Regions from separate parts of the Paenibacillus sp. J31P316 genome, predicted to be linked through region 3. Evidence: riboswitches for the same ligand, from Rfam matches in the RefSeq annotation. Region 3 holds a riboswitch; each other region holds the start of a gene.
What was found. Region 3 has a riboswitch for cyclic di-AMP ahead of AC0YNU_RS14985 (3D domain-containing protein). Riboswitches for the same ligand answer to the same signal wherever they lie in the genome.
Positions count from the first base shown of each region.

Region 1 (3,615 bases), on a different contig from region 3:
CGATTTTGCGGATCCGCTCGCCTGCGTGGTCCGGATCGGTGAATATAATGACCCCGCGACGTTCCTGCGCCAGCTCGATGCGCCGCAGCACGGATTCTCCGATGGCGGAGCCGCCCGTTTCGATCGTCTCGGCTTCTACGGCACGCTTGATCGCTACCGTATCATCCTTGCCTTCGACGACAATGATTTCTTTCATCATGGGAACCTTATTCCTGCCTTTCGAGCAATCTTACCTATTAGACAAACATGCAAAAAGAAGAGGCATCGCCTCTTCTTATCATGGCATATTTAAGCATAAATTACGAATATGAATGAAGTAGAAGCACGATCACTCTTGCAAGCAAACAAGGGAGCTTCTTCCACTTCGCTCAGAAATCAAATGATAGCTGCAAGCTAACCCGGTGTCTACAGCGACTCCGGCTTTTTCGGTCCCAACACGTAAACCGTATAGCCCCGCTTTCGTCCGAAACGGTCTGCATACGACTCGCTATCGAAGTAAACGTCTATCTTGTTGCCTTTGATCGCACTGCCGGTGTCTTCCGCCCGGCGGAAACCGATTCCTTCAATATAGACCCACCAGCCGATTGGAATGACCTTCGGATCCACCGCAATCGTACGCCCTTCCTGAACGCGGGCGCCGGATGCCGTAATGCCGTATTCCGGATGTCCCTTGCTCTTGCCCGTGGAGGCAAGCCCAGCGGAATAGGCCGTTAGCGTTACGTTCTTAATCACTTTCTTCGCGCTGAAGGTTATGCCCCGCTTCGTCACGGTCGAACTGGTCTTGGCGGACAATACGGCTACCTTCGGTTCGGGCTTCTTGCTCCCGATCGATACGACTTGATTAACCGATGCTTGCGGCGTCAATTTCTCGACGAGCGATTGCGACACAAGCACGCCATCAGCGAATACAGTCTCATATCGCTTGACGACTTTACCTTGCTTGCCCGATTGGACAAGCTTTTGTTTCCCGACCGCGAGCTTCGGATCGTCCTTCTTCACCACCGTGAAGGGAACGTCGTACGTCGTCTCGGTATATTTCTTATCGATCCGGGTGACCGTTATGGTCATATTCGGTTCCAACGCAGCCGTCATGGAAGGCGATACCTTATCCTGACTGCGAACCGCTATATCAGCCTGATCGATCGCCGCCTGTACAGTTTTCTCTGTCGTGTACAACGTTCTTGCTTTGCCGTCAGCCCTTACAATAAGCGGGACAGCCTGATCGATAACGATCCGGTCGCCGTCGTTTATTCCGCCATCGAGCGGCATCGACACTTTATCATGTGCGCCGATAGTAATGGCTTGTTCATCCAGTAGGCGTTGAAGGACCCATTGTTTCGTGGATACAATGGTTTCTCGTCCGTTCACTACTACGGAGACATGCTTGTCAGCCGTTCCGTACAACAACACCAAAAACATGAAAGTCATAGCGATTGAGATCATGGCGCTCAGTACAATTAAACGCACATTCTCATGCTTCCATCGCAATGCGAAAGACATGCTGGATGATCGTTTCCCATGGGTGTCCTTAAGCTGGAGTTCTCCCACTTCATCGGTCCTCCTTACATAGCCCCGCCGCCTTGTTACGCATGATACTTAGACGCGACTATTGAGTTTTAGCGTGCAAGCACGCATTTTCAGCATTTCGCCCCAGCTCCTCCTCACGATATACACCCTATGTCGTCAGTTTACGCATTATTCAAACAAAAAGAAGCCGACGACAGAGGATCTGTTTCGTGGCTTCCCATTGGATAATGGCAGCTAGAGTTGCATGCACGAGGTTGATCTCTCTTATGGACGCTTGCGAGGTTAGCTGTCGGATTCGGGCGTGAGAGTCGCCCTATTCGCTCGTGACGCTTTTATTCCCCAGCGTCCTTCTGCGAAATTCACCCCAAGAAGAATTTCAATGTCTCCGCTGTTCGAATTGATACAAACAGTTTCAACAATTGGTTCCCCCGCTCTCCGGTGACCGGAGATTAAGCGATTATTTTGGAAAAGGAATACATGTTTTGTTGCTCTGAGATGAATCATACAGTCTAGCGCCGCACATTGTAAAGAACTGATTAATGACGATTTTAGTGAATTTCAAGGAAAATTACGAGAAAATCACGTGATTCTCGGATCAAAAATCACTTTTTTCACCGGATTTCATCCAAATGCTTACTATTTCCCTTGATTTCATGAGATTCCAAAACATTTCATCGCATTTTCCGTTGTAATCTTCCCAATTTCTTCTACAGATTTACCTAAAATATCCGCCATCGTATTTGCTACAAGACGGACGAAAGCAGACTCATTTCGCTTCCCGCGATGAGGATGAGGAGCCAAATAAGGAGCATCCGTTTCGATCAATAATCGATCTAACGGCACCTTGGCCATCACCTCTTTCGGTACCCGGGCATTTTGGAATGTAAGCGGTCCCCCGAACGAAATATAGAAGTTCATGTCCAGGCATTGCTTGGCCGTTTCCCAACTGCCGGAGTAGCAGTGCATGATCCCTCCGACCTCGCTTGCTTTTTCTTCGCGAAGAATGCGAACCACATCCTCATGCGCGTCCCGATTATGGATGACGATCGGCTTGCGCTTCTCTTTGGCGAGCGCGATTTGCTGCCGGAACACGCGCTGTTGAACGTCCTTCGGCGACGTATCCCAATGGTAGTCCAGCCCGATCTCCCCGATCGCAACCACCTTCGGATGATCGCAGAGGGAAGCGATCCATTCCAGATCCTCCGGCTTCATATCAATACTGTCCACGGGATGCCAGCCGACGGCCGCATAGATGAATTCGTATTGCTCGGCAAGTGCCATTGTGCTCGGAATCGTCTCCCGGTTAAATCCGATGTTGATCAGCTTATGGACACCTGCCTCAAGTGCCCGTTCGATGACCTCGGCGCGGTCTTCGTCGAATTTATGCGAGTCCAAATGGGTATGCGTGTCGATTAATAACATGGTTTTTGAAACCCCTTTCTACATTAAAGCAAATAATTCGCGTATATTCGCAGACAGCTGGTGCGCTGATTCACGCAGCGGTTCCTCCGGGTAATATAGGTGATACTTCCCTTGGTGAATGCCGGTAATGGAACGGACGATGTCGGAACGCCCGGATATTTCCGACAGCTGATCCTCGCCTGACAACAGCAGGATCGGCGGTTTTTCCTCTTTTTCCGCCTTTGCGGATGAACCTGGACGATACACATGGTAGGGCATGTCATAAGGAAAGTCAATTTCCAGGTGATACTCGGGATGAAGGCCCACTGCGCTAAACTGTCTGCGTATTTCCTTCCACAATTTTTCGTCTGCTTGATCCATGGTTATATATTTGTACAGCCTGCGATTCAGGAAGCGGCGGCACAGATCGGATAGCACTTCGTCGGGTTCGCCGGCCCATGCGGAGAACGCGGTTTGAACGAGCGCTTCGTCAAGCGCGAGATAATCTTCGATATCGATGGTCCCGGATATTAACTTCTCGAGCGGCTTCATCATCCATTTGAACGAGTAGCCTGCCCCATGAAGCTCTTTAGCTCTTCGGAAAATTAGCTTCAAGATGATTTCGGAGCTTCGCGTCACGGGATGAAAATAAACCTGCCAATACATCTGGTAGCGGGACATGAGATA
Region 1 covers NZ_JBWDNI010000029.1:9,696-13,310, reverse strand. The annotation lists gene rnmV (ribonuclease M5) at 1-199, opposite strand, end outside; gene AC0YNU_RS32645 (ubiquitin-like domain-containing protein) at 406-1,548, opposite strand; cyclic di-AMP (ydaO/yuaA leader) riboswitch at 1,784-1,993, opposite strand; gene AC0YNU_RS32640 (TatD family hydrolase) at 2,179-2,949, opposite strand; gene AC0YNU_RS32635 (HD domain-containing protein) at 2,968-3,615, opposite strand, start outside.
Region 1: linked by a shared signal. The riboswitch ahead of AC0YNU_RS32645 (ubiquitin-like domain-containing protein) and the one ahead of AC0YNU_RS14985 (3D domain-containing protein) in region 3 are both predicted to bind cyclic di-AMP.

Region 2 (3,615 bases), on a different contig from region 3:
GGACGGCCAGGACGCCCACATTCAATATAAAATCGTCCACGGTTCGAAGCTGCTCTGGGCCGCGGTGGACCCGCAGAACGACAACGTGCTCGACAACAAGCACATCAACAACTTCATGAAAGCCGATCTGGACGAGAAAACGCGCACGCGCTGGAGCGTCGGCCTCTCGAAGCTCGTCGAGACCCTGTTCTCTTCGCTTGCCTGGTAGTGCCACTATAAATGAAGGAGGTGACTTCACGGATGAGGATGCATATCAAGCAAGGCTGGCGGCTGACGATCAAGCATTTCTATATCATCATCCTGCTGTTTCTGTATGAGCTGATCTGGGGCTTCTTCCTCTACCGCACCATCGAGGGCATCGCGGTTCCGCTGCTCAAGCGGTTCCCCGACTCGTATGCGGCCAGCAGCAGCGCCATCTCGCTCTTCGTGACCGAATCGCAGTTTCAGCTCATGAAGACCGATCTGCTCCAGCCTTACGCGCTGCTGTTCTGCGGACTGCTGGGGGGCCGGATGCTCATCACGCCGTTCCTGAATGCGGGCCTGTTCCATTCGCTGCACCATGCGACCGACGAGAAAGGAACGACGTTCCTGAAAGGCATTCGTAAAGCCTGGAAGCCGGTCACGCTGCTCTACCTGCTGGAAACGGCGCTCACGCTCGCTCCCGCCCTCTGGCTGCTGCCCCGGGCGCTCAAGCTGCTGCTCTCGAGCGACACGCTGATGGAATTCGCGAAGGCGGCCGGACCGTGGGCGGGCGGCTGGCTCCTATGGGCGGTCCTCCTGCATCTGTTCTTCCTCTCGATGCAGTTCGGCGCGGTCACCGGCAGCGGTTCGATGCGCGCGCTGTGGAGCAGCATGGCCAACTTCCTCCCGTTCGCCGGCGTTTCGCTGATGATGTGGGGCATCGGGGCCCTGCTGAGCGCGACGGTCGCCTCCGTCTCGCTGCTGTGGGCCGGCCTGCTGGCGCTGGTCCTGCACCAAGGCTATCAATTGCTGCGAACGATCATGAAGGTGTGGACGGCCGCCGCCCAATACGATGTTTGGCAGTCGAAACAGTCCTCCTAAGGATCGATTCTGCTTCGATGGGCCGCCCGCCTCATGGCGGGCGGCCTATTTTGCGCAGGACGGGCGGCCTATTGGCCAATGACGTGACAGCCCGGCGTCCCGAAATTTGCGACAGGAGCCCTCGCCCCTTCGACTTCGAAAGGGTTTTTTGACGTTTGAGCGCAGGCTGAGCAGACACACTTTGTCATTGACATCCGTCTTTCCGACAACACGCCGAATAGACCGTTTTCCCCGGAAAACGGCGCCGCTATACGAATCTTAGGGCAGAAAGGTTTCACTCTAATAATTTTAATTTGTGAACAAAATGTGAACTTGGAAGGAGAAGCGACAAAATGATCGAATCCATAGCCGTAAGAAATGAAAATTTTGCCGAATTCCCTATATGGGAAACGGGGGAACCATTCTGGGTGAATTGATCCCGACAGCCGTTCATGCGCTTGGACGACTGCCAGAGGCGATCATAGGGAGCCTTCAACCGAACCCCACAGCTAACCTCGTAGGCACTGGAAGGAGTTTCCCGTTTTGAAGAAGCTTTCCGCACTCGTGATCGGTCTTGCGATGCTTTTCGTTTTCCAAGCCGGCAGCGTTTTCGCCGACTCGAAAATGGACGGTGTCATCGATGACCTGATCGGCACGCCTTACGTTTACTCCGGCACGACCACGAAAGGGTTCGACTGCTCCGGATTCACGATGTACGTGTTCAAGAAACTCGGCGTCGACATTCCGCATGCATCCCGTTCGCAGGCTGGGCTGGGCAAGAAAATCGCCAAAAGCGATTTGATCCCTGGGGACCTCGTATTCTTCAATACGACGGGAAATGGCATCTCGCACGTCGGCATTTATGTCGGCGACGGCAAATTCGCGCACGCTTCTTCTAGCAGAGGCGTCGTAATCAACGGACTGGACGAGTCTTATTACGCGAAACGCTATGTTACAGGCCGCCGCGTCATGAGCCCGCAAACGTTCGAGAAATATGCCAATGATCCATCCGACGAGCCAGGCGATGGAGATTCAGATTAATCACCTTCGGTTATTGCAAGATCGCCGACCGGAATGGTTGCACCCATCTCCGCCGGTCACGGGAACAAAGCCGCCGCCGCTTCTCTTTCGGGACAAGCTGCCGCGGCTTTGTTTCGTTTTGGCGCTTAGGCGCGCTCGTAGCGGACCCACCAGAAGGTCGGGCCAACCTCGACGTTCAAGATCCGGGCGTGCGGGGTTAACAAGTCGCGCAGTTGATCGAGCGTCTCGCAGCCTTCGCCGCGGCGGTCGGCCAGCACGACGGTCGCGCCGGACTCGAGCCGGTCATGCCAGGCCTTCAGGAACGCCGTCCGTTCCTCCCCCGTGAGCTCGCCCAGGCAGAAGCAGGCCAGTCCTGCGCCGAACTTCTCCTCCACCGCGCTCAGTTCAGCTTGTTTGACCGCCACGGAGACGGGCGTCGTCAGCCTCGGCGTTCTCGGCCCCGCGACGCGCAGCACGCGCCTCCCCGCCAAGGTGTCCTCCACTGCATATTCGAGCCGCCTCCATTCCTTGAATCTTCTCTCGAGACTGTCCCGCCATTTCGCCATCTTCCCGATACCTCCCGCTGCCTGTGCACCGACGCTGTTGTCGTAAAACTATATGTATGCGCACGAGCTTGCTTACTGACCTGTCATTTGGCTTCGTTTGGGCTTGTCCAACGTCTGAAAAGGATTGGATGGCGTTACGATGAATAGTACAGGGATAGACTGGTTATATAGACATGATTAGAGCAAGAGGTTTAAGAGTAGACATGATTAGAACAAGCGTGACTAAGAGTAGATGTAATAGAACATGTGTAAATACAACCGACTTGATAAAAGCAAACCATGTTCGTTCTCGATGATCCTAAAGGAGCTGCTTCTCGCATGAACCCTTCTTCCGACATCCTTGCACGATTTCATACGACGCTTGCCGGCTGGTTCAGCCGAACGTTCGGCGAGCCAACGCCCGTCCAGCATGACGCCTGGGCGTCCATCGCCGCCGGCCGTCACACGCTGATCGCCGCGCCGACCGGCTCGGGCAAGACGCTCGCGGCGCTTCTCCCCTGCCTCAGCCGGCTTGCGCTGGCCAAGGAACAGGCTGCGGCGCAGGGCGAGAGCTGGTCTTATGGCGTGCGCGTACTTTACATTACCCCGCTTAAAGCACTTAATAACGACATTCAGCATCATTTAGTGGAATTTTTTGAAACGATCGAAGCCTACGGCGCCGAGGAAAGCGGCGGCACTTGGCCGGGCATTCGCACGGCCGTCCGCACCGGGGACACGCCGCCGCGCGAGCGGGCCCGCATGGCCAATAGGCCGCCCGACGTGCTCGTCACGACGCCGGAGTCGCTCTACCTGCTGCTGACGTCGGACAAAGGCCGTCACATGCTGCGAACCGTCGAGACGGCCATCGTCGACGAGATCCACAGTCTGGCCGGCGACAAGCGCGGCGCTCATCTGTCGCTCTCGCTGGAGCGGCTGGCTGCGCTGTCGCCGCATGCCGTGCAGCGTATCGGCGTATCGGCGACGCAGAAGCCGCTTACGCGGGTCGCCC
Region 2 covers NZ_JBWDNI010000007.1:37,756-41,370, forward strand. The annotation lists gene AC0YNU_RS20480 (M1 family metallopeptidase) at 1-208, shown strand, start outside; gene AC0YNU_RS20485 (hypothetical protein) at 241-1,062, shown strand; cyclic di-AMP (ydaO/yuaA leader) riboswitch at 1,420-1,580, shown strand; gene AC0YNU_RS20490 (C40 family peptidase) at 1,585-2,082, shown strand; gene AC0YNU_RS20495 (hypothetical protein) at 2,208-2,627, opposite strand; gene AC0YNU_RS20500 (DEAD/DEAH box helicase) at 2,946-3,615, shown strand, end outside.
Region 2: linked by a shared signal. The riboswitch ahead of AC0YNU_RS20490 (C40 family peptidase) and the one ahead of AC0YNU_RS14985 (3D domain-containing protein) in region 3 are both predicted to bind cyclic di-AMP.

Region 3 (3,615 bases):
TGTAAAGTAGCGATTCGTTATTTAATGTGAATGCTCGCGGCCATTGAGGGCAAAATGACATCATCGAGGAGGGAAGACCATGCGGATTTTTGGGGGATTGCGTAAAGCGCTGCTGCTTGTACTCGGATGGACGATCTTATCTTGTTCCGCCGGTGATTTTCAAGGCGAGGATACCCGCGCCCAAGCGAACGCGACCTCGGCAGTGAGCGGACAGAACCGGCTGATGCCGCCCTCGCAGCCTGATGAATCGGAAGCGGATGCCTTCTCCGGTCAAGCGGGCAAAAAAAAGCGAACCCGCACCAAGCCAGTGTCCTGGGTGACGCTTCAAAAGCGTTACCCCGGCTCGTTCGTTATCTGGGGATCACGGCGTTACCGCAGAGTCGCGCTGACCTTCGACGATGTCCCGGATCCCGCCTATACGCCGCAAGTGCTTGAGACGCTTGCCCGCTATAAAGTAAGGGCGACCTTCTTCGTCGTCGGCCAGCGCGCCGCGGCCTATCCCGCGCTCGTGCAGCGCATGGTCAGGGAAGGTCATATCGTCGGCAATCATTCGTGGAATCATCCCGTCTTCTCCAGAATCTCGCAGTATGCCATGCAGCAGCAGATTTTACGAACCGATTGGGTGCTGCGTCCGCTTATCGGCTACAGCCCGCGTTTCGTCCGCCCGCCTTATGGCGAAATCCTGCCGGCGCAAGTCGAGTGGCTTCGGAACGGCGGCTATACCGTGGTCAACTGGGATGTCGACTCCCAGGATTGGCGCAGCTTGAGCAGCCAAGCCATTCTAATCAACATCAAGAGAACGCTGCAGCCGGGCTCCATTATCCTGCAGCATGCCGGAGGCGGCAAAGGGCAAGACCTGTCCGGAACCGTAGCCGCATTGCCCCGTCTCATCAAGCTGCTCCGCAGCAAGGGCTATATCATCGTCACCTTGTCCGAGCTGCTCGGGAAGCCTGCTGCCCGCAGACAGCAATAAACGATCCGTCATCGGCAACGATAAAAGGCAGCCCGCGGGGGCTGCCTTTTGTCGTTGCTTATGATTAATCGAGAATGAATACTTTCACATTTTGAAAGCCGAAATTGCTTGCTTCTTTTCTGGACTGCGGAACGAAAATATCGATCCGGTTGCCGCTGATGGCGCTGCCCTGATCAGATGCGACGGCAATCATGCCGCCGGAAGGAAGTCCGTTGAAATCGTAACCCGTGACGTAAACTTTGCTCCCCATCGGAATCACGTCCGGATCGACCGCGATCGTGCCGAGCTTAAGCGGATTGCCGAAATAATCGACGGCTCCCCAGCCATTCTCCTCCGCAGCAGCGGTATACGCGCTTGCCTTCACTTGTACGACATCCGTATATACATACGATTTGCCTTTTACCGAGACGCGATTCAGCTGAGGCTTCTTCGTCGTCTTCGATTTCTTCGCCGTCGCAGCTGCCGACGATTTCTTCGGCGCCGCCTTCGCAACGGACTTCTTCACAGCTTTCTTCGGAGCGGCGCTCTTCGCCGCTTTCGGAGCTTCTGCCCCTGCAGCCTTAGGGGCTGCTTTGGCAACGGAAGCCACCGCCGCTGCGAGGTTGGCACCTGCTGCTGATTTCATCAGCTTGACGGCTGGCTGCCCGCTCCGGGCCGGTGCTGCGGCCGTCTCCACCGTAGGCGGAATAACGAGCTGCAGTCCCTCGTAGATGTTGCCTGCGTCCACGAACGGATTGGCCTGCATCAGTTCGCTGATCGTAATGCCGAACTTGCCGGACAGCTTCCAGAACGTGTCGTCTTCATTCGCCTTGTACAGACCTTGCGCCTTTACGGCTCCGGATTGCGACAGAATGGCAATGCCGAGCACTGCTGCTGCAATGCCCTTTTTCCAGGTGTTATTCATGTTGTCGATTGCCTCCTTGGATTTACGGTCATATATCCGTGCGGATGATATATGAACGTCATCGCGACAACGACCGAACCGCCGATTGAAGCGGAGTGTGGACGTCGTTCGTCGCATGCGGCCTGCGAGGTTAGTTGTCGGATTCGGATTGAGGAGTTCAACCCTACGCACGATCGTGTGCGATTCACCCCAGCGCCATGGCGCGGTGTATCCGTCATGTGATGGACATCAGATGACGGAACCGGAGCAATATGACTTGCCCCAAAAGATCCCCCGTACGGTGAAGTTTCGGCTCGCGTAATAGAATACCATAGTCGTGAATGCTAAACCTACCGGTAAATACAACCACTGAGGCAGGTTCTGTATGTTTTACCCGTTTTTGGGCAATGAAATGGTCACCGTCGTTCCGATGCCGGGATAGCTGGACAGATCGATTTTTCCGCGATGTCCTTCGATAATACGGTAGCAAACCATTAAACCGAGACCGGTTCCGCTTTCCTTGGTCGTAAAGAAAGGGCCGCCGAGAAACGGCAGCAGATCCTCCGGAATGCCGATCCCTTGGTCGGTAATCGCCACGGAGATGGTGTCGGAGTCGCTCGAATTCAGCGTGATGCGCGTCGTGCCGCCTTTGGGCATCGCTTCAATCGCATTTTTGACCACGTTGACGAATACCTGCTTGAGCTGATTCTCCTCGCACAGCAGCACGGCGGTCTCCGCATCGTAGCTGGCAACGAGCTGCACGTTGTTGATAACGGCTTGCGTCTCGAGCAGCGTCAGCACGCTCTGGATCGTCTTGACGAGATCATGCCGGCGAAATTGATTCGCCTGCGGCTTCGCCAGCGCCATGAATTCCTGCACGATCGAATTGATGCGGTCCAGCTCCACGAGCATAATGTCGAAGTATTCGTGATAGGTGTTGATTTTCGTCTTCAGAAATTTGGAGAACCCGATCAACGAGGTCAGCGGATTGCGGATCTCATGGGCGATGCCTGCCGCCATTTGGCCGACCACCGACAGCTTCTCCGACTGGATAAGCGCCTCTTCTTCTTTCTTGCGGTCGCGGATGTCCCGGAACACGCTCTGCACGACTGTCCCTTTGCCGGGATAATGGCGGATTCGCGTGCTGGAAGCTTCCACGTCGATGATTTCGCCGGTAACGCTGATCAACTTGGATTCTTCAAAATCATTGGGCTCGTCGGTTTCCAAAATATCTTTGAGCCGCTCCTTGGCGGTCTCCCAATTATCGGAGTGCACGTAATCCTGTACGCGGGGCTTGGCCATCAATTCCGCTTCCGTCACGCCGAGTATGCGCAGTCCTGCCTGATTCGTGAATAAAATCGTCTCGCAGTCATGGACGAAAATCGGTTCGGGCAAATACTTGATCAGCCGCTGGTAACTCATGGAATCCGGGCGCAATTCTTGCGCGGAATCCTTGCCGGCGCCAGGCTGAAGCTCGAGCTTTCGTTTCAATTGCGAAGCAAGCAAACGATTGCAGTAAACGGCTCTGCGCCTCATGTCCCAACCCCCGAAACGATATTCTTGTAAGAATTCGCTTCGAACGGTCCAATCCCTTCGGCATTAAAAACAATTAATGTTGTTTCATCCCTTTGATCAGGATATCGATGCCTCCCTGGAAAATCGGAAGGGTGCGCGCCAGCAGACTGTCGGTCGGCTCCGAATGCCCCGTATAGGTACTGACGAAACCTTGCAAGTAGTAGAAGAGGACGCGGGCCCTGTT
Region 3 covers NZ_JBWDNI010000003.1:920,313-923,927, reverse strand. The annotation lists gene AC0YNU_RS14990 (polysaccharide deacetylase family protein) at 80-973, shown strand; gene AC0YNU_RS14985 (3D domain-containing protein) at 1,038-1,877, opposite strand; cyclic di-AMP (ydaO/yuaA leader) riboswitch at 1,982-2,181, opposite strand; gene AC0YNU_RS14980 (ATP-binding protein) at 2,247-3,392, opposite strand; gene AC0YNU_RS14975 (TetR/AcrR family transcriptional regulator) at 3,466-3,615, opposite strand, start outside.

Region 4 (3,615 bases), on a different contig from region 3:
TCATTGTCGAGATGACCGATATGCCCGCATCGAGCAGTTCCTGAATATCCTCGTAGCGATGCTTGTTGCGGCTGCCCGGCACATTGGCATGCGCCAGCTCGTCGATCAGCACGACCTCCGGATTGCGCGCAATGATCGCCGCGACGTCCATTTCCTCGGCGCCGTTCTCCCCGATCGCAATTCGGGGAACGGCCGCCAAGCGGCCGATCTGGGCTTCCGTATCCGGCCTTCCGTGCGCATCGACGCAGCCGATGACGACATCGATATCCTTGCGAAGCAAGTCATTTCCCTCGCGAAGCATCATATACGTCTTGCCGGCGCCCGGCGCCGCTCCGACGTATACCTTGAACGTCCCCCGCCGGATACGCTCGATCTTCTTCTCGACCTCCTGCTCGCTCAGGCGACGGTAAGGCTCGGATGCCGGCTTCGGCACGTCGCGCTTCGTCGGCAGCACCCGCTCGCCCTCATGCTCGGCGCGGTCGGCCATGAAGAACACGTCGATATTGCGCGTCTGCTTCAGCAGGCTGTGCGCAATGGAGCCATGAAGCAGCTCTTCCGAGCGGGTCTGCTTGGAATGGCCCATGACGATGCGCGTCGCGTTAATCAGCATCGCATAGCGAATCATCGCCCGCGGCACCTGCTTGCGGTTCGAGACGGCAATCTCGCGGAAGCCGGCTCCAACCTTCTCGACCAGCTTCATGATCGATTTCTTGAATGCCTCGCGCTCCTTGGTCTGCTCCTGGCTGGAATCGTTGAAGACGACGACCTGCAGGTCGCCTCCGAGCCGTTTGGCAATCTGCTGCCCGCGCCGTATATAGATGGAGCCGTTGATGTGGTACTGCGCCGCAACCAGAATGCGCTCCGATGCGCCGGAAGGTCCGATAAATCCCTGTTCCTCGCGGTATTTCTCCAGCGACTCGTTTACTCCCTCCGCCACCAGGCGAAGGGCCAGCTCGCGCAGCTTGCCGACGTTGCCGCGTTTCAGCAGCTCCGGATCCTTGATGTTATTCAGCCGGCCTTCGCTGAGCCTGCTCAGAATGGTCTCCGGCGATACGTCGATCAGACGCACCTCGTCCGCCAGCTCCAGCAGATCGGCTGGCACCGTGCATTCCGGCGCGATCCCGGTCAGCTTCTGGGCCTGCTCCTTCACGCCTTCCAGCTCATACACGTTCACCGTCGTGATGACGCTGATGCCGAGGCTGAGCAAATACCGGATATCTTCGCGCCGGGTCGGAAACTTCGCATCCGGGCGGTTCTCATGCGCCAGCGAATCGACCAGCAGCACTTCCGGATTGCGCGCCACGATCGCATCCAAATTCAAATCCTTCTTCTCCACGTCGCCCTTCATCCAATGGATGCTCGGAATACGCTCCAAATCCGCGAGCTGCTCGACGGTTTCCGGACGGCGCATCGTCGAAACCGCGCAGACGACCACCTCGATCCCCTGCTGCTTAAGCGCTTGCCCCTCGCGCAGCATGTGATAGGTTTTTCCGGAACCGCTGACGGCGCCGATATAGATCTTGAGACGTCCGCGATGGATTTTCGAAATGGATAATAGCAATTCCTCCGGAGTTTTACGCCGGTAGCCGGCCATAACAACAAGCCCCTTTCCTGCCTATACCTATAAATTTACATCTTTGCCCGAAACTTATGCCCCGGATGAATACGAGCATCAAAAAAGAAGCCGGCGAAACACGGCCTCTGTTCAGAGGAACGCCTTTCGCGGCTTCCTGGCACATCTTATAATGAAGTGTCCTGTCGCACGCATATTCGTCGCCTCTCTCAGGTCGCTTACGAGGTTAGCTGTCGGATTCGGGCATGAGAGCTGCCCTACCCGAGCACGGCTGCCGCAACTGCCTTGCTCAGGATTCACCCCAGACGGCAAGCGCGGAAGCAATTGCTTCGCATGCTTGAGCTGTCATTGGTTCCCCCGTTTTCCTACTTCGGAAATTCAGCGTAGTTGTCACGTTGTTTGTTTTAGCACGAATCGTATGTTACGCCTGCCACCGCTTTTTGTAAAGGAAATTCACTGGTAATCCGGTCGCGTGTACAGCCAAGCGACTCGGATATAACGCTTACAATGGCGGCTGGCGCCAGCAATCTCCCGCTACCTCGCTAAATGAACGTTTTTTGTAAAAACGGCGAAGCGGCAGGGTTTATTAGCCCCGCCGCTGTTCCGTAGCTGGCGAATGCCGGCATCTTCATCCATTCCCAGTCGCCATCTCGATCCCGCGCAACAGCACACCGATCAAGAAGCCGCAGACCGCTCCGTTGACCCGGATCCACTGCAAATCCTGCCCGACCTTGTCTTCGATCAGCTCGACCAACTGGTCGTTGTCGAGGCGGTCCAGGTTTTCTCTCACGAAGGAACCGATCCGCACATGGTTGCGCTCGATCAGCGACGCGGCCTGCCCCTTGAGCCATTGCTCGGCATCGTGGATAAGCGCTTCGTTCTCTTCCACCCGCTTCAGCAGGCCGTCCAGGAACGGCCACGTCTTCTCGGCAAAATCCTCCGCGTGCAGGAAAGCGACCCCCTGCTCCCGCAGGCGTTCGAACAGCTTATGCAGCTCGCCGTCGAGATCGAAGGCGTTCAGCATCTCGTCTCTCATCGCGTCCAGCTGACCGGATTCCGCCAGTCTCGTGATAAGAATATCGAGCGCCTCGCGCAGCTTGCTCATCACGACGAAGCGTCGCTGCGTATCCGGAATCTTCAGCTCATGGATCTTGGAGAGGACGAACGACTGCAGCATCGTGCCCAGCTTGTCTTCCTCCAGGTAGCCAATGAACGCATTCACCGCGAACGACATCAGGCCGCCCAGGTTCAGCCCTTTGATCAGCGTCATGACCGCGCTGCCGAGCTCGCGGCGCATGCCTTCGGTCGCGATCCACGACTCCGCGCGCTCCAGCAGCAGGTCGAGCATCCGTTCATCCGTGCCGTCGGCCTCCGCTTTGCGCAGGAAGGCGCGCAGCGCCGCCTCCAAGTCGATCCGCTTCACGGCGTCACGAATCTCGCCGGACAGCAGCGGCACGATCCGATCCGCGTCCACGCTGCGGACTGCTCCTTCCAGAAGATGCGGCAGGCGTTCGCTGTGCACCGCCGAATGCACCGCGTTCCGGACGGCCGGCAGCAGCTGCTCCATCAGCTCGAACTGCCTCAGCTTCTCGAGCATGCTCTCCTTGGCAAGCAGCCGGTCTTCCAGCACGCGCACGATGCCTTCCGTCATTTTCTTCCGGTTGCGGGGCAGCAGCGCCGTATGGGGAATCGGAATGCCGAGCGGATGACGGAACAACGCCGTCACGGCAAACCAGTCCGCGAGCCCGCCGATGACGCCGGCCTCGAAGCCGGCATGCAGCAGGCCGAGCCCGCCGCCGCCGAACGGAAGGGTCGCGGCGAAGCCGGCAGCCATCCCGCCGAGCGACAGATTGGCAAATTGTTTATTTTTCTTCGATTCGTTCGCCATGTTCTTCCTCCTATAATTACCTTCTTACACCATACCATTATGGGCGAACCTGTTGCAAAGGGACTGGCCGGCCGCGGCGCCGAATACGGGTCTAGGCGATGCACTGGAAGCGAGAACGAACGCGGCACCAGTAAAGGCACCGGAAGCGCATAAA
Region 4 covers NZ_JBWDNI010000006.1:12,716-16,330, forward strand. The annotation lists gene AC0YNU_RS19335 (histidine kinase) at 1-1,594, opposite strand, end outside; cyclic di-AMP (ydaO/yuaA leader) riboswitch at 1,773-1,967, opposite strand; gene AC0YNU_RS19340 (DUF445 domain-containing protein) at 2,202-3,461, opposite strand.
Region 4: linked by a shared signal. The riboswitch ahead of AC0YNU_RS19335 (histidine kinase) and the one ahead of AC0YNU_RS14985 (3D domain-containing protein) in region 3 are both predicted to bind cyclic di-AMP.